4 regions of the Pseudomonas sp. GM24 genome follow, and region 2 is predicted to be linked to each of the others. Evidence: predicted binding sites of a transcription regulator. Region 2 holds the regulator's gene; each other region holds the start of a gene.
The links. The regulator FliA, encoded in region 2, starts transcription of late flagellar genes. The targets are predictions, from matches to a motif close to CTAAAGTTTNNNNNNNNNNNGCCGNTAA.
Positions count from the first base shown of each region.

Region 1: the regulator FliA is predicted to act here: its motif matches at 3,313-3,340, upstream of motA (flagellar motor stator protein MotA).
Region 3: the regulator FliA is predicted to act here: its motif matches at 2,391-2,418, upstream of PMI23_RS16090 (flagellar protein MotY).
Region 4: the regulator FliA is predicted to act here: its motif matches at 3,537-3,564, upstream of PMI23_RS14765 (methyl-accepting chemotaxis protein).

Region 1 is NZ_AKJR01000039.1:62,886-68,320, reverse strand. Features, by position in the region: gene asd (archaetidylserine decarboxylase) at 1-827, opposite strand, end outside; gene rhdA (thiosulfate sulfurtransferase) at 846-1,661, opposite strand; gene PMI23_RS06750 (HDOD domain-containing protein) at 1,704-3,242, opposite strand; gene motA (flagellar motor stator protein MotA) at 3,409-4,260, shown strand; gene motB (flagellar motor protein MotB) at 4,264-5,319, shown strand; gene PMI23_RS06735 (sterol desaturase family protein) at 5,410-5,435, shown strand, end outside.
Region 2 is NZ_AKJR01000174.1:1,254-6,688, reverse strand. Features, by position in the region: gene PMI23_RS19210 (protein phosphatase CheZ) at 1-772, opposite strand, end outside; gene PMI23_RS19205 (chemotaxis response regulator CheY) at 791-1,162, opposite strand; gene fliA (RNA polymerase sigma factor FliA) at 1,329-2,069, opposite strand; gene fleN (flagellar synthesis regulator FleN) at 2,066-2,896, opposite strand; gene flhF (flagellar biosynthesis protein FlhF) at 3,013-4,353, opposite strand; gene flhA (flagellar biosynthesis protein FlhA) at 4,365-5,435, opposite strand, start outside.
Region 3 is NZ_AKJR01000132.1:27,353-32,787, reverse strand. Features, by position in the region: gene PMI23_RS16110 (Panacea domain-containing protein) at 1-128, shown strand, start outside; gene PMI23_RS16105 (hypothetical protein) at 132-545, shown strand; gene rnt (ribonuclease T) at 604-1,281, opposite strand; gene pyrC (dihydroorotase) at 1,278-2,324, opposite strand; gene PMI23_RS16090 (flagellar protein MotY) at 2,485-3,393, shown strand; gene PMI23_RS16085 (argininosuccinate synthase) at 3,523-4,740, shown strand; gene PMI23_RS16080 (hypothetical protein) at 4,873-5,435, opposite strand, start outside.
Region 4 is NZ_AKJR01000116.1:9,031-14,465, reverse strand. Features, by position in the region: gene PMI23_RS14780 (putative bifunctional diguanylate cyclase/phosphodiesterase) at 1-900, shown strand, start outside; gene PMI23_RS14775 (NorM family multidrug efflux MATE transporter) at 1,009-2,406, opposite strand; gene PMI23_RS14770 (LysR substrate-binding domain-containing protein) at 2,566-3,486, shown strand; gene PMI23_RS14765 (methyl-accepting chemotaxis protein) at 3,671-5,435, shown strand, end outside.

The DNA of each region.
Region 1 (5,435 bases), on a different contig from region 2:
TGCACCGGCGAACCTGCCGCCAGCTCTTCAGCCCATTTCACCTGATCCGGCCCAAACAGCACGATGGCGGTCGAACCCAGTTTGAAGCGCCCCAGTTCCGCGCCTTTTTCCAGATGAATAGGCGCACGCGCAGCTTCGTCGTAGCGGAAGGTTTTCAGTTCGCGCTTCGGCGGCGTGACCAGACCGGCCCACACGGTTTCAATCGAAGCGACAATCATCGCGCCCACCAGCACCACGGCCATCGGCCCGCGCTCGGTGTCGAAGATGCACGCCACACGCTCGTTACGGGCGAACAGTTCCGGGACGTTTTCGGCGGTGGTCTGGTTGACCGAGAAAATCCGGCCCGGGATGTAGACCATTTCGCGCAGGGTGCCGGCCAGCGGCATGTGCACGCGGTGGTAGTCCTTTGGCGACAGGTAGATGGTGGCGAAGTCGCCGCCCATGAACGGCGCCGCATTGGCCGCATCACCGCCGAGCAGTTCCAGCACGCTGAAGCTGTGGCCCTTGGCCTGGAACACGCGACCGTGCTCGATCGGGCCGAGCTGGCTGACCGCACCGTCGGCCGGGCTGAGGATCGCGCCCGGGGTTTCGTCCAGCGGACGCGCGCCGTCTTTCAGAGCGCGGGTGAAGAAGGCATTGAAGTGCTCGTAAGCGGTCAGGTCTTCGACCAGTGCTTGCGACATGTCCACCTGGTAACGCTTGGCGAACCACTGGGTAAAGGCATTCTTGAACCAGCGCACGCGGCATTCGGCAACGCAGCCGGCCAGGCGCGACAGCAGGTGATGAGGCAGCAGGTACTGGCTGAGGATAAACAGACGCTCTTTCATTAGTTGTCCTTAAAAACCTTAAATCTCGACGGGCGTGTCAGGATGGTTGCCCCATTCGCCCCAGGAACCGGCGTAGCCCTTGACCCGCGGATAACCGAGGGATTTGGCCACCAGATAAGTGAAGCCCGACCGGTGATGGGTCTGGCAGTGGGTAATGATTTCTTTGTCCTTGGTGATCCCGAGGTCTTCGAGGATCTGCGGCATGTCGGTGCGAATGCGCAGCTGACGGGCCTTGTCCATGCCGGCAGTCCATTCGAAATTGACCGCGCCGGGGATGTGCCCAGCCTTGGCGGCCAGCACTTTCTCACCGGAATACTCCAGCGGCCCGCGCGCATCCCAGATCGCCAGATCAGCAGCACCGAGACGGCTTTGCAAATATTCGCGCGTGGCAGTCGGCCCGTCGTGCAAGGTCAACGGCAGCGGGCCACCGACGGCTGCAGGCACCTGGATCGACATCGGCATGCCATCTGCCAGCCATGCCGGCAGACCACCGTCTATATAGTGGTACTTGTCGTGACCGATCACGTCGAGCAACCAGATGAAGCGCCCGGCCCAGCCGCCGCCCTCGTCGTCATAGACCACGTAGACCGCATCTTTGCGGTGGCCCAGTTCACCGAACAGAGCTTCCAGATCGGCTTTGGCCGGCAGCAGGCCCGGCGCCGGCGGCTGACCGAGCTGGGTGCGTTTCGGGTCGACAAAGCGTGCGCCGGGCAGATGACCTTCGGTGTAGCGGGCAGCGCTGGTCAGATCCACCAGAATCAGTTCAGGGGAATCGAGGCGCGGGAGCAGGTCGCTCGGCTCGATGACGAGCGGCAAGCCAGAGAAGTCAGACATGTGAGGTCTCCAGAGCACAAAGGGGGGAATTGTAGCGCAGCCTCATCGGCCACGGCTGCTAAAGCTGTGCAGGGCTTTTTCGATGCACTGCGCGGTTTTGCCAAAGGCCTGCACGGTGATGTCGGCGAACGGCCCGCCGCCCTGATCGGCGACGACGATCATGATCACTCGCCCGTTGTTGACCAGTGAACGCAGGAACAGATGCTCGCCGCGAAACAGCGTGCGCAGGCTCGCTGGCAGCAGGGCGGAGAATTGCGCATCGTTCTCTGGAGTGATGCGTACCTGCGCCTGTTGCGCAAGCAGCCGTTGCAGGACCTTGCTCTGACCGACGACAAAATTCAGCGCCGCCGCTTCTTTCGGCAGCCCGGCGGTTTGATGCACGCGCAGATTGGACTGCGTGCGGTCGGCCATCAGGATCATTACGCGGCGCATGCCGCTGGCGACCAATGCGTCGCGAGCGGCGACCGTCAGGCTCATGGCATTGGTGAAGCGGCTCGGTTCTGCGAGCAGTTCGGCGCATTGCTTGCGCCACTGGCCCAGGTCTTCAGCGGTGGGCGCGGCGGCCGGCAACATGCCGGCCGGCAAACGACGGGTGCCCCACGGCCACAGCAACGAAACCGCCGGGTGCCACAAGTCCGGCATCGCATGATGACGCGCGCTGTTGGCGGCTTGCTGGTGCAACTGTTGTTGCACCTCGTCCATGGAAATCTGCAGATACAGGCTGGTCAGGTACTGCCAGCGTTCGCTGTGCGGACTGTCCCAGGCCTGTTGCGCCGACAGTGCCAGACCGTTGGCCAGCAGCACGGTGTTGGCCGGCTGATTGAGCCAGCGGCGCAGGGTCGGATCATCGTCGAGGCGGTTTTGCTGGCGCAGCGGATGTTCGCTGTCACGGGCGATGCGCAGGACTTTGACCAGTTCGCGCTGTTCGCTGAGCAGCAGTTTATAGCCCTGCTGCACCCAGATCGGCAGGTGCCAGACTTGCACCAGCGCCTCGGCGATTTTCAGCAGGCGCACGCCGAACAATTGCTTCTCGACCACGCGCGCCGATTCGCCCTTGTGGATAACCCGCAGTTCCCATTCTTCAAGCAATTGCGGATAGGTCAGCGCCAACGGCCACAGCGGCGACAGAAACAGCAGGCTGCCCCAATGAATGTCCTGCCACAGCCGCGCCAGGCGACTGGCGAAAAAACCGTTGGCCTGTTGCGTCGCGTGCTGGCTGATCATCTGCAATTGGCGCAGGGCCTTGGGGATTTGCATCTGCGGTTCAGCGGGCAGGCGCGCCAGTAGTTCTTCGGTCCGTGCCAGGCCCAGACGATTGATCGCCACCTCGAGATTTTCCGCTGGTGTGGCCATGGTGCCGTGGGTGTGACGATTCGCCTCACGGATGATGCTCAAGGCCAGTGCCGGGCTGTCCTGCATCAGGTCGGCGATGTCGCGCAGCGAGCTGCGATTGTCACGGATCGCGCGGCAGACTTTGTCGTGAGCCTCTTGCGGCACGGGCAGTCGCACGCCATCGAGCAACTTTACCCAGCCGTCGAGCGTGGTCGGTTTTGCGTGTGGGACGTTCGTTTCATTAGCCATGTCTGGACGGGATCTTCACTGACTGTAGACGCGCCCGGCATGGGCTAAATTGGCTTTTCGCCTGAACTGGCTATAGTCTGGCGCAGTTTTGCCGATAAGTAGAAGAAGAGATTTTTTAACTTCCGAATATGACCTTGAACCCGACTTAAGTAAGTACTTTCTACCTATGGCTAAAATTATCGGCATCATCGTCGTATTCGCGAGCGTGCTCGGCGGATACGTGCTCTCCCACGGCAAGATTGCCGCCCTGATCCAGCCCTTTGAGGTGTTGATCATCGGTGGTGCGGCACTGGGTGCATTCCTCCAGGCCAACCCCGGCTACATGACGATGCACGTGCTCAAGAAATCCCTGAGCATGTTCAGTTCGCGCTTCAGCCACACGTTCTATCTGGAAGTGCTCGGGCTGATCTACGAGATCCTCAACAAGAGCCGCCGCGAAGGCATGATGGCCATCGAAGGCGACATCGAAGACGCCGCTGCGAGCCCGATCTTCGCCAAGTACCCGGCGGTGCTCAAAGACGAGCGCATGACCGCGTTCATTTGCGATTACCTGCGCATCATGTCGTCCGGCAACATGGCCCCGCACGAGCTGGAAGGCTTGTTCGACATGGAACTGTACAGCCTCAAGGAAGACCTTGAGCATCCATCCCACGCGGTGAACGGCATCGCCGACGCCATGCCGGGCTTCGGTATCGTCGCGGCGGTACTCGGTATTGTGGTGACCATGGCCTCGCTGGGTGAAGGTGACCAGAAGTCCATCGGTCTGCACGTCGGTGCGGCATTGGTTGGTACCTTCTTCGGTATTCTCGCGGCCTACGGTTTCTTCGGCCCGCTGGCGCATTCCCTGGCCCACGATGCCAAAGAAGAGCTGAACGTCTACGAAGCCATCAAGGCCTCGCTGGTGGCTTCGGCTTCCGGCATGCCGCCATCGCTGGCGGTCGAGTTTGGTCGCAAGGTGCTGTACCCGGCCCACCGTCCAAGCTTTGCCGAGCTGGAACAAGCCGTTCGCGGTCGCTAAGAAATGGAAAATAATCAGCCGATTATCATCAAGCGCGTCAAGCGCATAGCCGGCGGGCATCACGGCGGGGCGTGGAAAATCGCCTTCGCCGACTTCGCCACGGCGATGATGGCGTTCTTCCTGGTGCTGTGGTTGCTGTCCACCGCCACACCGGAGCAGAAGATCGCCATCGCCGGTTACTTCAAAGACCCGGTCGGCTTCTCCGAAAGCGGCACGCCTTACATCATCGACCTGGGCGGCACGCCGACCCTGGCCCCGGAAAACACCCTCAACCCGGAAGTGAAGTCGCAACCGCAGCCTGACAAGGTCACGGTCGACACCGAGCAGGTTGAAGGCATGGCCGAGCAGGTCGAGAAGGAACGTCTGGAGCTGCTCCTGCAAGAACTGCAGAACAAGGTCGACGAGAACCCGCAACTGCAGAAATTCAAGGATCAGATTCTCTTCGAGATCACGCCGAACGGCTTGCGTATCCAGATCATGGACGCCGAGAACCGGCCGATGTTCGACTCCGGTTCTGCACGCCTGAAGCCGTACTTCGAAGACATCCTGCTGGCCATGGCTGACACCATCAAAGCCGTGCCGAACAAGATCAGCATCAGCGGCCACACCGATGCCAAGCCTTACACCGGCACGGGCGATTTCGGTAACTGGGAGCTGTCGGCCAACCGTGCCAACGCGGCGCGTCGTGCCTTGATCGCCGGTAGCTATCCGGATGCGCAAGTGGCGCGGGTAGTGGGTTATGCCTCGTCGGCGCTGTTCGACAAGGAAAACCCGTTCAACCCGGTCAACCGCCGCATCGATATTGTGGTGCTGACCAAAAAAGCCCAGGCGGCCATCGAAGGTGCGCAAGGTGCCGATCCGGCAAAACCGGCGGATCAGGGGCAGAACGGTGCTGCTCCGGCAGCGCCTGTCGACCCGAATGCACTGCCGGCGGATCAGCAACCGGTGCCAGCGCACGAACTGCGCGAACGCCTGAACCTGTTCGACGACGCCGCGCCGAAACCGGCCGGGCCGGGGAGTGCGGCGCCAGCGCCTGCTCCCCCAGCCCCCAAGCAGTGATTCACAAAAAGCCACGGTCACCGTGGCTTTTTTGTATCTGCCTGCGTCGCAATGACCAGTCGCAGTTTTCGCAATCACGGAAGATCAGTTATGGAAAGACTCAAAGCCTATTTTCA
Region 2 (5,435 bases):
ATAACAAATCGTCCACATCGTCCTGACCGGACACAACGTCTTCTCGTTTATCGGCATGAATCTGCGGACCTTCACCCTGCGAGAGATGTTTTTGTGGATCTTTTTCTGCAAGCATCGCGGCGCGGTCATGTTCGATGCCCGCAAAGCGGTCGACCTGACTGGCCATGAGCACGAGTTTGAGCAAATTGCTTTCGACTTCGGTGACCAGTTGGGTCACACGCTTGATCACCTGACCGGTCAGGTCCTGGTAATCCTGGGCCAGCAGGATGTCGTTGAGATTGCTCGACACCGCACGGTTGTCCGTGCTGCTGCGTGACAGAAAACCGTCGACCCGGCGCGCCAGTTCACGGAACTCTTCAGCCCCGACCTCGCGACGCATGAAGCGGCCCCAATCGGCGCTCAAGGTCTGGGCTTCATCAGCCAGACTATTGACCACCGGCGTGGCGCTTTCCACCAGATCCATGGTGCGGTTGGCCGCGGCCTCTGTCAGCTTGACCACATAGCCCAGGCGTTCGGTGGCGTCGGTGATTTGCGACACTTCCTCGGCCTGCGGCATGTTCGGGTCGATCTGGAAGTTGACGATCGCACTGTGCAGTTCACGTGTGAGCTTGCCCACTTCCTGGTACAGGCCACGGTCACGGGTCTGATTGAGCTCATGGATCAGTTGCACAGCGTCGCCGAACCTGCCTTTTTCAAGGCTTTCGACCAGTTCGACCGCGTGTTTTTTCAGGGTCGACTCGAAATCGCCCTGTGAAGATTCGTTATGCTCCATAGCTCCCCCGCGCGTTCATCAGCCGATGCGTTCGAAAATCTTCTCGATTTTGTCTTTCAACGCCTGAGCCGTGAAAGGTTTGACTACGTAGCCGTTTACACCGGCCTGAGCGGCTTCAATGATCTGCTCGCGCTTGGCTTCTGCAGTCACCATCAGCACTGGCAGGTGCTTGAGCTTTTCATCGGCACGCACGTGGCGCAGCAGGTCGATACCGGTCATGCCCGGCATGTTCCAGTCCGTTACCAGAAAGTCGATGCTGCCGCTGTTGAGCACTGGAATGGCAGTCACGCCATCGTCAGCCTCGACGGTGTTGGTGAACCCAAGATCACGCAGCAGGTTCTTGATGATCCGCCGCATCGTTGAGAAGTCATCAACGATGAGGATTTTCATGTCTTTGTTCAATTCGACCTCCAAGCAGTCTTAAACGCGCCCAGCACCTGGACGCGCCACTTCAATCAATCGGCTTAGCACTCGAAGACTGTCTGGAGCACAACAGAGCAAGACCGGTGCCGTTCATCACCGCACCAGCCTCGTTCGCAGTGTCCCCACACCGCCTTCAGCGCGCTCGCCACTCCCCCAAACGCCCCCGCAAACGGGCCGCGCACTGGCTGTGTAACTGGCTGACCCGCGATTCACTGACGCCAAGGACTTCACCGATTTCCTTGAGGTTCAGCTCTTCGTCGTAGTACAGCGCCAACACCAGTCGCTCACGCTCCGGCAAATTGGCAATCGCGTCCGCCAACGCAGCCTGGAAACGTTCATCTTCCAGATCGCGCGACGGCTCAAGATGAGCACTCGCGCCATCCTCGTGCAGCCCTTCGTGTTCGCCGTCCTGCAGCAGGTCGTCGAAACTGAACAGGCGGCTGCCCAAGGTGTCATTCAAAATCCCGTAGTAATCGTCGAGACTCAATTGGAGTTCGGCTGCAACCTCGTGATCTTTAGCGTCACGGCCGGTTTTAGCTTCAATTGAGCGAATTGCGTCACTGACCATACGGGTATTGCGGTGAACCGAGCGTGGCGCCCAGTCCCCTTTGCGCACTTCGTCGAGCATCGCGCCGCGGATTCGAATGCCCGCGTACGTTTCAAAACTGGCGCCTTTGCTGGCGTCATATTTGGTCGAGACTTCGAGCAGACCGATCATTCCGGCCTGGATCAGGTCTTCGACCTGCACACTCGCCGGCAAACGCGCCAGCAAGTGGTAGGCAATGCGTTTGACCAGTGGCGCGTAACGCTCGATCAGTTCGTACTGCGCGTCACGTGCCGACTTCTTGTAGTAGTTCATACCGCTTGCGGTCATAGCACGGGCCCTGCCGTTTGCTGCACGAGGCGCTCGACGAAAAACTCAAGGTGGCCACGCGGGTTGGCGGGCAGCGGCCAGGTGTCGACCTTCTGCGCGATCGCCTTGAACGCCAGTGCGCACTTGGAACGCGGGAAGGCTTCATACACCGCACGCTGCTTCTGCACCGCTTTACGCACGCTTTCGTCGTAAGGCACGGCGCCGACATATTGTAGGGCCACGTCAAGGAAGCGATCCGTGACCTTGGTCAACTTGGCGAACAGGTTGCGCCCTTCCTGCGGGCTCTGCGCCATGTTGGCGAGGACGCGGAAGCGGTTCATGCCGTAATCGCGGTTGAGCAATTTGATCAGCGCGTAGGCGTCGGTAATGGACGTCGGCTCGTCGCAGACCACCAGCAACACTTCCTGGGCTGCGCGCACGAAACTGACTACCGAGTCACCAATACCCGCAGCGGTGTCGATCACCAATACGTCGAGATTGTCGCCGATGTCGCTGAACGCCTGAATCAGGCCGGCGTGTTGCGCCGGACTCAGGTGGACCATGCTCTGCGTGCCGGACGCCGCCGGCACGATGCGAATGCCACCGGGGCCTTGCAACAGCACGTCGCGCAATTCGCAACGGCCTTCGATGACGTCGGCCAGCGTGCGCTTAGGGGTCAGCCCCAACAATACGTCAACGTTCGCCAGACCGAGGTCGGCGTCCAGCAGCATGACCCGACGGCCAAGCTCTGCCAGCGCCAGCGACAAGTTCACTGACACGTTAGTCTTGCCGACGCCACCTTTGCCGCCGGTCACCGCGATCACCTGTACGGGATGCATGCTGCCCATGTTATTTCTTTACCTTGTCTTGCATAGACGGAGGCCACATTACTGGCTGCGCGTTCACAACCGGAACAATGCATGGCAGACCATCGATGTAGGTACAAAAACTGTTCATGAATACCTCAGCCTACCTGCTTGGTCGGGCTGTGATAGATATCAGCGAACATGTCAGCCATGGCTTCTTCGCTGGGTTCTTCCTGCATTTGCACGCTGACGGCGCGGCTGACCAGTTGATGACGACGCGGCAGATGCAAATCATCCGGAATCCGTGGGCCATCGGTCAGGTACGCGACCGGCAATTCATGACTGATCGCCAGGCTCAACACTTCGCCAAGGCTGGCCGTTTCATCCAGTTTAGTCAGGATGCAGCCGGCAAGCCCGCAACGCTTGTAACTGTGATAAGCGGCGGTTAGAACCTGTTTCTGGCTGGTGGTTGCCAAGACCAGATAATTTTTTGACCGAATGCCACGCCCGGCCAGACTTTCGAGCTGCATGCGCAGGGCTGGATCGCTGGCTTGCAGGCCGGCAGTATCGATCAGCACCACGCGTTTGCGCAGCAGTGGATCCAGCGCCTGCACCAGCGATTGGCCCGGATCGACGTGGGTCACCGGCACATTGAGAATGCGACCCAGCGTCTTCAGCTGTTCCTGAGCGCCGATACGGAAACTGTCCATGCTCACCAGCGCGACATTCTGCGCGCCGTATTTCAGCACATAACGCGCGGCAAGCTTGGCCAGCGTAGTGGTCTTGCCCATGCCGGCCGGGCCGACCATGGCAATCACACCGCCCTCTTCCAGCGGCTCGACTTCCGGTACGGCAATCATCCGTGCCAGGTGCGCGAGCAACATGCGCCAGGCCTGACGCGGCTCTTCGATATCGGTGATCATCGCCAGCAGATCGCGCGACAACGGGCCGGACAGGCCGATACGTTGCAGACGGCGATACAGATTGGCCTGCGCCGGACGGCTGCCTTGCAGCTGATTCCAGGCCAGGGTACCGAGCTGGACTTCCATCAGCTCGCGCAGGCTGTTCAATTCAAAACGCATCGAATCCAGTGCGCGCGGATCAACACCGCCGGAAGACTGCGCAGGTGCCGGGGCTGGACGCGCCGGAGCGGCGTAGGTCGGCTCGGTCAGCGGTTCAGCTGCGGTCAGCGGCAGGCCGGCCGTCAACGGCAGGCCAGCGAAAATCTGGCGATTGCTGTTGCCATCGGCTTCGCCACGCAGGCTCAACTCGGCCTGAGCGGTGACGATGCGCGACTGGGTCTTGCGCAGCTCGTCTTCGAGCTCCATGTTCGGAACCCGTGGCGCCAACGCCGACAATTTGTAATCCAGTGCCGCCGTCAGCTCGACACCGCCGGCAATGCGGCGGTTGCCAATAATGGCGGCATCAGCGCCCAGCTCATCACGAACCAGCTTCATGGCCTGACGCATATCGGCGGCAAAGAAACGCTTAACTTGCATAAACCACTACCTCAGCCGTTGGGCCCTACTGTCGCAACGATGGTCACTTGCTTGTTGTCCGGTATTTCCTGGTAGGCCAGCACATGCAGTCCAGGGACTGCGAGGCGGCCAAAGCGCGAGAGCATCGCGCGGATCGGGCCAGCGACCAAAAGGATCACCGGCTGACCTTGCATTTCCTGACGCTGCGCCGCTTCGATGAGCGAACGCTGCAGCTTCTCGGCCATGCTTGGCTCCAGCAGAACGCCCTCTTCCGAGCCTTGTCCTGCCTTCTGCAGACTATTGAGCAATATTTGTTCCAACCTTGGCTCCAAGGTGATCACAGGCAGCTCCGACTCAGTGCCTACAATGCTTTGGACGATGGCGCGCGATACGCCGACGCGCACCGCAGCCACCAACGCGGCGGTATCTTGACTCTTCGCAGCGTTGTTGGCGATGGCTTCGGCAATACTGCGGATATCGCGCACCGGCACGTGTTCGGCCAACAGCGCTTGCAGCACTTTGAGCAGTTGCGACAGCGAAACCACGCCCGGCACCAGCTCTTCCGCCAGTTTCGGCGAGCTTTTGGCCAGCAATTGCATGAGTTGCTGCACTTCCTCGTGGCCGATCAGCTCACTGGAGTGCTTGTACAGAATCTGGTTCAAGTGCGTGGCGACCACGGTGCTGGCATCGACCACGGTGTAACCGAGCGATTGTGCCTGGGCACGCTGGCTGATTTCGATCCACACCGCTTCCAGACCGAAAGCCGGATCTTTGGCATTGATACCGTTGAGCGTGCCGTAGACCTGGCCCGGGTTGATCGCTAGCTCGCGATCCGGGTAGATCTCGGCTTCGGCGAGGATCACGCCCATCAGAGTCAGGCGATAGGCGCTCGGCGCCAGATCGAGGTTGTCGCGGATGTGCACGGTCGGCATCAGGAAGCCCAGATCCTGCGAAAGCTTCTTGCGCACGCCCTTGATCCGCGCCAGCAATTGCCCACCCTGATTGCGATCCACCAGCGGGATCAGGCGATAACCGACTTCCAGACCGATCATGTCGATCGGCGTGACGTCATCCCAGCCCAGCTCCTTGGTTTCCATGGCGCG
Region 3 (5,435 bases), on a different contig from region 2:
CGTGGAAACTGCGTCAGTTGACGCATGAAGAGGCTCCATGGCGTAGAAACTTCAAGGAAGGGGAGTTCAGCCGAGAAATTCCCGCCTGCGAGATGCAGGAGTATTTCCGGGAGCATTTGGTGAACTGAAAAATGGCCAAGTTCAAACGCAGGGAACGCGATGCGGCGGTGATAGTAACGGCACGGACGTCCACAATCGAAATGGACTCATCGGAAGCCCGACCTCCGGTTTTCTCATTTGAGTATTTGCAGAATGGCTGGTGCATTCAGGATTGTGAGGCCGTCGAACGGTCGAAAATGCTTGAGCGTCTCAGGATCCTGGGAAAGATGCCTTGGAGAGAATTGCGCAAGGAGCATAGGCATCGGTATGGATGTGAAACAATTGAGAGAAACAGCCTGAAAGTGGGGATACCTGCTTTTTTAACAGGTGATGTCAGGTTGTTGGTGTTTCGGGCTTTCGAGCGTGTAGCGATGGTGGGTTACAAGAACCATCGGGTGTTTTACGTCGTGTGGATTGATCGAGAATTTAAGCTCTATAAGCATTAACAAAAAAACCGGCCCAAGTGGCCGGTTTTTTTTATGCGAGGGATTTACTCAACGAGGATCAGTCGTCGAAATCTTCCCAACCGCCCATCTGTTTCCAGCGGTTGACGATGCCGCAGAACAGCTCAGCGGTTTTCTCGGTGTCGTAACGCGCTGAGTGCGCCTCACGGCCGTCGAAATCGATGTCGGCTGCCTGACAGGCTTTCGCCAGTACGGTTTGACCGTACGCCAGACCGGCCAGCGTCGCGGTGTCGAAGCTGGAGAACGGGTGGAACGGGTTGCGCTTCATGTCCAGTCGCGCGACAGCGGCATTGAGGAAGCCAAGGTCGAAGCTGCTGTTGTGGCCAACCAGAATCGCGCGCTTGCAGCCATTGGCCTTCAACGCTTTGCGAATGCCACGGAAGATGTCGGTCAACGCGGTTTCTTCGCTGACGGCCATGCGCAGTGGGTGATCGAGCTTGATTCCGGTGAACTCCAGCGCCGCTGCTTCGATGTTGGCGCCTTCGAACGGCTCAACGCGGAAGAAGTAAGTGTGATCCGGGTAAACAAAACCCTTTTCATCCATGGCGATGGTGGTCGCGGCAATCTCCAGCAACGCATCGGTGGCCGAGTTGAAGCCGCCGGTTTCTACGTCGACGACAACCGGCAGGTAGCCGCGAAAGCGTGCTGCCATCGGGTGACGGGAACCGCCACCGCCACTTTGACCGTCCAGTTCGTCGTCGAAATGGTCTTCACTCACGCGTGTTCCTCCAGCAGGCGCCAGCGCAGTTTTTCACCGGCGCGCAGCGGGATAACGGTCAGCTCGCCGAATGGCAGGCTGGTCGGGGCGGTCCATTCTTCACGGACCAGGGTAATGCGATCGGTGTTTGCCGGCAGGCCGTAGAAACGCGGACCGTTGAGGCTGGCGAAGGCCTCGAGCTTGTCCAGCGCGTTACGCTGTTCAAAGGCTTCGGCGTACATCTCGATGGCGGCGTACGCGGTGTAGCAGCCGGCGCAGCCGCAAGCGGCTTCCTTGGCGTGCTGCGCGTGCGGCGCCGAGTCGGTACCGAGGAAGAACTTCGCGCTGCCGCTGGTGGCGGCATCGAGCAGGGCTTCCTGATGCGTGTTGCGCTTGAGGATCGGCAAGCAATAGAAGTGCGGCCGAATCCCGCCCACCAGCATGTGGTTGCGGTTGTATAGCAGGTGATGCGCGGTGATGGTCGCGCCAACGTTGGCCGAAGCCTCGTTGACGAACTGCACGGCATCGCCGGTGGTGATGTGTTCGAACACCACTTTCAGCGTCGGAAAACGCTCGACCACGCGGCGCATGTGCTCATCGATGAAAATCTTTTCGCGGTCGAACACATCGACGTCGCCACGGGTGACTTCACCGTGGATCAGCAGCGGCATGCCAACTTCGGCCATGGCCTCGATCGCCGGCAGAATCTTGTCGATGCTGGTCACGCCGGAGTCGGAATTGGTGGTTGCGCCGGCCGGGTACAGCTTGGCGGCGTAGACAAAACCACTGGCCTTGGCTTCACGAATCTCTTCGGGCTGGGTGCGGTCGGTGAGGTACAGCACCATCAGCGGCTCAAAGCGACTGCCGGCCGGGCGGGCAGCGAGAATCCGCTGGCGATAGCCGTCGGCTTCAGCGGCGTTGCGCACCGGAGGTACCAGGTTGGGCATGATGATCGCGCGGCCAAAAGTGCGCGCAACATCGGCAACGGTATTGGTCAACACGGCACCATCGCGAAGATGAATGTGCCAGTCGTCGGGACGCAGCAGGGTCAGGCGGTCGGACATGAGGGGATTCCAGGCGGGTCAAACTGAGGCGAATGCTACCGGAAAAGACTCTTGCAGGCACTCGCTATCAAGTTTTGCGGGAACCTTCCGATATCCCGTAGGTATGCCGTAAACATAGTGTGAATCGGTCTTTGTGTTTCAGAAGCCAATGGAGCCTCCCGTGCGCCAGCGTTATTTAGCCTTGCTCAGTGTGTTTGCCAGCTTTCCCGCGATGGCGCTCACGTACCAGACCCGTCTGGAGAACATTGAGTGGACGGTCGCCGGCGACAAGTTCGAATGTCGTCTGACCCAGCCGATCACCGATTTCGGTTCGGGTGAGTTCGTGCGCAAGGCCGGCGAGCAGGCGATATTTCGTCTGAATGCCTACAACGCCATGCTTGGCGGCGGTTCGGCGACGTTGCTGGCGGCGGCTGCGCCTTGGCAGCCGGGTCGTGGTGACATCAATCTCGGCTCTGTGAGGCTTGGCAGTGGCAACGTGCTGTTCAGCAGTTCGCAGTCGCAGGCCGGCGGTTTGATCAGCGGCCTGCTGGACGGACGCAGCCCGGTCGTGCGTCGCGCGTCTGGCGATGGCCGTGTCTCGGAAGTGCGTTTATTGCCGGTGAAATTCAGCAAGGCGTTTAACGACTATCAGACCTGTGTAGCGAAATTGCTGCCGCAGAATTTCGACCAGATCAAGCAATCGCAGATCGGCTTCCCCGGCGAAGGCGTTGATCTGGACGCCGCCGCCAAGGCCAAGCTGCAAGTGATGCTCGAATTCATGAAGGCCGATCCGACGGTCAATCACATCGAACTCGATGGCCATTCCGACAACAGCGGTAATCGTCTGACCAACCGTGAACTGTCGCGCCGCCGAGCGCTGGCAGTGGTCGACTTCTTCAAGGCCAATGGCATCGCCGAATCGCAGATCACAGTACGTTTCCATGGTGAACAATACCCATTGGTTCCGAACACCAATGCGGCCAACCGGGCGAAGAACCGTCGGGTTGCGGTGAAGCTTGCACGCGTGGCGCCAACCACCGCTCCAGCGCCTCAGGCGAGCACCCCAGCCAGCACAGCAGCGACTTCCTGACCCGCCGGTCATCGTCGCGCTGTCGACAGATTCTGTCGCTTTGTCGTCTTAAGCTGTCGCGCCTCTGTAAATTATCGCGTTTGAGCGGTAGACTCCTCGGCTTTCCGTAGAACCCCGTGGAGTGATGGCATGGCGGACGTAAACAAGGTCGTTCTGGCGTATTCCGGCGGCCTGGACACTTCGGTGATCCTCAAGTGGCTGCAGGATACTTATAACTGTGAAGTGGTGACCTTCACCGCTGATCTCGGTCAAGGCGAAGAGGTCGAGCCGGCCCGCGCCAAGGCTCAGGCCATGGGCGTCAAAGAAATCTACATCGACGATCTGCGCGAAGAATTCGTGCGTGATTTCGTGTTCCCGATGTTCCGCGCCAACACCGTTTACGAAGGCGAGTACCTGCTGGGTACTTCCATCGCACGTCCGCTGATCGCCAAGCGTCTGATCGAAATCGCCAACGAAACCGGCGCTGACGCCATTTCCCATGGCGCTACCGGTAAAGGCAACGACCAGGTGCGTTTCGAACTGGGTGCCTACGCACTCAAGCCTGGCGTTAAAGTGATTGCCCCTTGGCGTGAGTGGGACCTGCTGTCCCGCGAGAAGCTGATGGACTACGCCGAGAAGCACGCGATCCCGATCGAGCGTCACGGCAAGAAGAAGTCTCCGTACTCGATGGACGCCAACCTGCTGCACATCTCCTATGAAGGCGGCGTGCTGGAAGACACCTGGACCGAGCACGAAGAAGACATGTGGAAATGGACCGTCTCCCCGGAGAACGCTCCTGACAAAGCGCAATACCTGGAACTGACCTACCGCAACGGCGACATCGTTGCACTGGACGGCGTCGAAATGACTCCGGCCACCGTGCTGGCGACACTGAACAAAATCGGTGGTGCCCACGGTATCGGCCGTCTCGACATCGTCGAGAACCGTTACGTCGGCATGAAGTCCCGTGGTTGCTACGAAACCCCGGGCGGCACCATCATGCTGCGCGCTCACCGCGCCATCGAATCGATCACCCTGGACCGCGAAGTCGCTCACCTCAAAGACGAGCTGATGCCGAAATACGCCAGCCTGATCTACACCGGTTACTGGTGGAGCCCAGAGCGTCTGATGCTGCAGCAGATGATCGACGCTTCGCAGGTCAACGTGAACGGCGTTGTGCGCCTGAAGTTGTACAAAGGCAACGTGATCGTCACTGGCCGCAAGTCCGACGATTCGCTGTTCGATTCCAACATCGCGACCTTCGAAGAAGATGGCGGTGCTTACAATCAGGCTGACGCTGCGGGCTTCATCAAGCTCAACGCGCTGCGCATGCGCATTGCTGCCAACAAGGGCCGCAAGCTGTTCTAAGCGTTGCAGACTGACGTGCAATGAAAAGGGCGGCCTTGTCATCGAGACAAGGCCGCCCTTTTTGCTTGATTCTTTGGCGGTTTCTGTTCGGGTCATGTTCAGGTTTTCGCACGTGTGGCAACGACTCTGCCTTCATGCTCGCCCCAGTAGTGTCACCGCTTGTGAGCAAAGGTTATAAACAATACACAGCGTGTTGCCAGAGCCTTTTTTTATGTGCCTGATTTGCAGCAGTGCATTTTGCGTCAGTAAAACATCGGACACATGATTGGAAAGAAAGACGACCACACGGGCAGTTTTCCTGTCCAGGTTGCGGATATTTTCCACTATCGTGGCTAACTCTCTCGATGCATCGACATCCCTGGCGTCTATGAGATGGAGATTGCTGATCGACGCGGGCAACTGAATGTTGTGCTGAACAATCAGGCTCGGTTTTGCGTTGATGTCCGCAGGCGGGTCAGGTGCGTTGTGTACTTTGCACGAGTCTTTGCATTCGACAGTGCCCGATTCGCTCGGCACGATACAACTGGAGAATCCGAATGTACCTGGTGTGACAGGTTCTTGCATCGAGGTGTTTCGTTTGTTCTCGCGATCACTGATATCGATTACTTTCAGGAAGTTCTTGTCTTTACCGAAATCGGAAGGTGAATAGAGGGAGCGGTAGTTGAAGTTCAAAGTGATAAAGAAAAGAAATAACA
Region 4 (5,435 bases), on a different contig from region 2:
CCGCTGATGTGGCACGCGCACATCGCCATGCAGCAGGCCAAAAGCACGCAGGGCTGCACTTTTCATATCTTCAACGAACGCATCAACCGCAACGCGCGGAGCATGGCTGATCTGGAAAGCGAACTGCGCCGGGCCTTGCGTCGTGATGAGCTGGAGCTGCATTACCAGCCACGCCTGAATCTTGAGGATGGCCAGATTGTCGGCCTCGAAGCCTTGGTGCGCTGGCGCCATGGCGAACGTGGTTTGCTGCCGCCGAGCGAATTCGTGCCGCTGGCTGAGCAAAGCGGGTTGATCGTGCCGTTGGGTTATTGGGTGATTTCCCGGGCTCTGCGCGATATGCAGGCGTTGCGCGAACGTGGTCTGCCGGCGCTGCACATGGCCATCAACCTGTCGTTCCGCCAGTTTCAGGACAGTCAGTTGTTGCCGACGCTCAGCCGCTTGATCGCTGAGCGCGGTGTTGAAGCGCAGTGGCTGGAATTCGAACTGACGGAAACGGCGGTGATGCGCCGCAGCGATCTGGTCAAGCAGACCATGGACGCCCTTGGCCGCCTCGGTGTGCGCTTCTCACTGGACGACTTCGGCACCGGGTTTTCCTCGTTCGTGCACCTCAACAGCCTGCCGATCACTTTGCTGAAGATCGACAAGAGCTTTGTCGGTGGCATGGAGCAGCGCGAAGAGAACCGCAAACTGGTGCACGCGATGATCAATCTTGCGCACAACCTGCATCTGGAAGTGGTCGCGGAGGGGGTGGAAACTCCGGAGCAACTGGAATTGCTGCGCGGCTTTGGCTGCGATCAGGTGCAGGGGTATCTGATCAGCCGGCCGTTGCCGTTAGCGGAACTGGTTGAATATCTCACCTACGGCTCAAGCCAACAGCCAGCCCTCGAAATCGTCAGTTAAACGCATAACCCCTGTAGGGCTTCGCCTGCTCGCGATAGCGGAGTGTCAGACAACTCATCATTATCTGACACACCGCTATCGCGAGCAGGCTCACTCCTACAAGGGATCTCAGTCAGTCTGAGGAATTGTGAATGGCCTGGATGACGCAGGCTCCAGCCGAATCATCCGCTTCATCTTCCATTCAAACGCCAGCGTCAGACTCACCGCCGCGCAGGCCAGGCCCAACGCCAAGCCCCACCAGACGCCCGTCGGCCCCCAGTTCAAGTGGAACGCCATCCACCACGCCGCCGGCGCGCCGATCAGCCAATAGCAGCCGAGCCCGACCAGAAACGTGGTCTTCGCATCCTTGAGCCCGCGAATGCAGCCCATGGCAATCGTCTGCGTGCCGTCGAACAGTTCAAACCACGCCGCCACTGCCAGCAGGCTCACCGCCAAGCGAATCACTTCGGCAAACGCCGGATTGTTGTGATCGAGGAACAACCCGACCAACTGATTCGGCAGCAACCAGAACACCATGGCGAAACCCAGCATCACCACGGCGCCAAAGACGATCCCGACCCGTCCGGACATCCGCGCATCGCTCAATTGCCCGGCACCGTAATGCTGACCGACGCGCATGGTGATCGCGTACGACATGCCCGCCGGCACCATGAACGCCACCGAGACGATTTGCAGAGCAATCTGGTGCGCACCCAACTGCGTGCTGCCCATCGTGCCCATGCACAGTGCGGCGAAGGCAAATAATCCAACTTCCACCGCATACGTGCCGCCGATTGGCAGGCCAAGGCGCCACAACTCTTTCAGGTACTGTCGATTCGGCCGCGACAGACCCGCGCGCAGCGGATAAGCGTCATACGCTGGATGCCGACGGATGTGCCAGGCCAGCGCCAGCGCCATGCAGTTGGCGACAATCGCCGTGACCAGGCCGATGCCCGTCAGGCCCATTTTCGGCAGGCCGAACATGCCGGTGATCAGCGCGTAATTGAGCAGGAAATTCGCCACCGTGCCGGCCAGGCTGATAACCATCACCGGTGTCGCCCGGCCGATTGCACTGGTGAAACCGCGCAGGGCCATGAAGCTCAGGTAGCCGGGCAGAGCGAAGGGCAGGGCGATCAGGAATTGTCCGGCGGCATTGACGTTGGTTTCGGTCTGGCCGAACAGCAGCAACACCGGTTTCAGGTTCCACAGCAGCAACCCGGCGCCCAGCGCCATCAGCCACGCCAGCCACAACCCGGCCTGAGTCAGCCGTGCTGCACCAATGATGTCACCGGCGCCCTTGCGGATCGCCACCAGCGTGCCGACTGCCGCAATCACGCCGATGCAGAAAATCGACACGAACGAGTAAGTCGCTGCACCGAGACCGCCGCCCGCGAGCGCTTCCGGACTCAGGCGCGCCATCATCAATGTGTCAGTCAGCACCATCAACATGTGCGCCAACTGTGAAGCAATCAACGGCCCTGCCAGCCGCAGAATGGCCCAGAGTTCGGTACGCACAGGATGCTGCATGGTCATCACCACTCGATTTTCAGAGGGAACAGGAGAGCGTCGATTCTCGGCGCTTGGCAGGCTTTGCACAAAGGGATAAAAAGGATGGGTGGCATGATTAAAACTCATCCTGGGCAAAGGGTTTAAGATTGGCTTTATCCCGCTATCGGAGCTTTCTGCATGTCTCGTCGTCTTCCTCCCTTGTATGCCCTGCGCGCATTTGAAGCGGCGGCGCGACATAGTTCGTTCACCCGGGCTGCCGAGGAACTGTCGATCACCCAGAGTGCGGTAAGTCGGCATATTCGGACCCTCGAAGATCACTTCGCCTGTCGGCTGTTTCATCGCAGCGGTCGCAATCTGCAACTGACCGAAGCGGCGCGGTTGCTGCTGCCCGGGATCCGCGAAGGCTTCAGTGCGCTGGAGCGGGCCTGCAATACCTTGCGTGCCGAGGACGACATTTTGCGCATGAAAGCGCCCTCGACCCTGACCATGCGCTGGTTGCTCGCGCGCCTGAGTCGCTTCCGCCATTTGCAGCCTGGCAACGAAGTGCAACTGACCAGTGCGTGGATGGACGTCGATTCGGTTGATTTCAACGATGAGCCGTTCGACTGCGCGGTGCTGTTGAGTGACGGGCATTTTCCGCCGGATTGGGAGGCGAGTTTATTGTTTCCCGAAGAGCTGATTCCGGTGGGGGCGCCAAACCTGCTGAATGATCAGCCGTGGGATCTGGCTCGACTGGCTTGCACCGAATTACTTCACCCGACACCGGACCGTCGCGATTGGCGCAGTTGGCTGGAACACATGGGGCTGTCCGATCAGGTGTCACTCAAGGGTGGGCAAGTGTTCGATACCCTCGAATTGGGCATGATCGCGGCGGCGCGCGGGTACGGTGTGTCGATGGGCGACCTGTTAATGGTCGCCGAAGATGTGGCGCAGGGAAGACTGAGCCTGCCGTGGCCAACCGCGGTCGCCAGCGGCTTGAATTACTACCTTGTGTGGCCAAAGACCCGCCCGGGAGGTGAACGTTTGCGCCGTCTCAGCGACTTTCTGCAAAGCGAAGTCCGCGCCATGGAGTTGCCGGCGGTCGCGCGCTTGAGCTGAAACGTTAGAGCCGCCACAATGCCGGCCTTGTGCCATAACCTTGTTTTCCGCTCAAGTATTTGGATCCACCGCCGAATACGTGCTTGTGGAACCGTCGTGCCGGTATCCACGATTCACCCCCACAACCAGAAAAATTTCCGAGTCGAGATCAAGGAGGATCCCGTGGCTCGGCCAGGAGCTGTCCATGTCTCAACCTCGCGCTCGGATCGCCTCGCAGCTGGGCCTCGCGCTCGCTGTAATACTGGCGATAGTTATCAGTGGCAGTACGGTGTTCGCCTTGCGTTCGCTGGACTCCGCCAACCTCGCCACTCGTGAAGAGCATCTGGCCAGTGAGGCGCGGCTGCTGGCCGACCAACTGAGCACCTTCCACGGCACGCTGCGTGAAAGCACCCAGCGCCTGAGCGGGCTGTTCGAGAAGCGTTTCAGCGCAGGTCTGAGCATTCACCCGAGTGAGCCGGTGAATGTTGCCGGCACCCAGACCCCGGGTCTGCATCTGGGCAGCGAAGTGCTGAACAACAACTTCAAGGAAGTCGACGAGTTCAAGCAGATGACCGCCGGCGTCGCCACCCTGTTCGTGCGCAGCGGCGAAGACTTCATCCGCGTCAGCACTTCGCTGACCAAACAGGATGGCACCCGTGCCATCGGCACCTTGCTCGATCACGCGCACCCGGCCTACGCGAAGTTGATGGCGGGGCAGGGTTACGTCGGTCGCGCCTTGCTGTTCGATCGCTCCTACATGACCCAATACACCCCGGTGCGTGATGGCAGCGGCAAGGTGATTGCGGTGCTGTTCGTCGGCTTCGATTACACCGACGCGCAGAACATCCAGTTCGATAACCTCAAGCGCTTCCGCATTGGCCAGAGCGGTTCGCTGGCGTTGCTCGACGAGCAAAACAAATGGCTGGTCGCGCCAGCGGGGGTGCAGGCGCTGGATCAAGCCGTTCCGGTGATCAAAGGTTTGGCTGCAAAGCCGGGCAAGGGTGAGTTCTGGAGCGACACCTCGGAAGATTTCTACAGCATTGCCGTGCCGTTCGATGGCGGACCATGGTCGGTCGTGGCGAGCATGCCGAAAGCTGAGATCCGCGCGGTGACCTGGAGCGTGGGTACGCAACTGGCCATTGGCAGTCTGTTGGCGATGCTGCTGGCGGTCGGATCTGTGGTCTGGCTGCTGCGCAGCAAACTGGCGCCTCTGGGGGATCTGGTGCGTCAGGCCGAGGCCTTGGGCGCCGGTGATCTGAGCGTGCGCCTGAACGTATCGAGCAACGACGAAATCGGTCAGCTGTCCCGCGCGTTCAACCAGATGAGCCAGGCGCTGTCGACCATGGTCGAGCACATCCGCCGCTCTTCGGAAGAGGTCAACAGCCGTGCCCAGGCCCTGTCCGGTTTGTCCGGCGGTGCCTATGAAGGCATGGAGCAACAATCTGGCGAAATCACCAGCATGGCCGGCGCGGTGGAAGAGTTCAGTGCGACGTCGTTGAACATCGCCGACAACATGGGCGCGACCCAGCGTCTGGCGCAGGAAAATGCCCAGCAAACGCAGATTGGCCGCAGCTCGATGGAAGAAGCGTCGTCCTCGCTGGAGCAAATCGCTGGCGCCCTGAACAGCACCGCCACCGTGATCAACACCCTCGGTCAGCGTTCGCAGGAAATTGGCGGCATTGTAGGTGTGATCACCTCGATCGCGGAGCAGACCAACCTTCTGGCACTTAACGCAGCAATCGAAGCTGCCCGTGCTGGTGAGCAGGGTCGTGGCTTTGCTGTGGTGGCCGATGAGGTGCGCAGCCTGGCCTCGCGCACCCGTCAGGCGACGGATGAAATTTCCAGCATGATCCACAGCATCCAGCAGGAAACCGGCAACGCGATCAGCACCATGGAGCAGGGTAATGTGCTGATGCAGGAAGGCTTGTCGCGCAACGCGAATGTCGCGTCGGCACTGGCGCGTATTGACG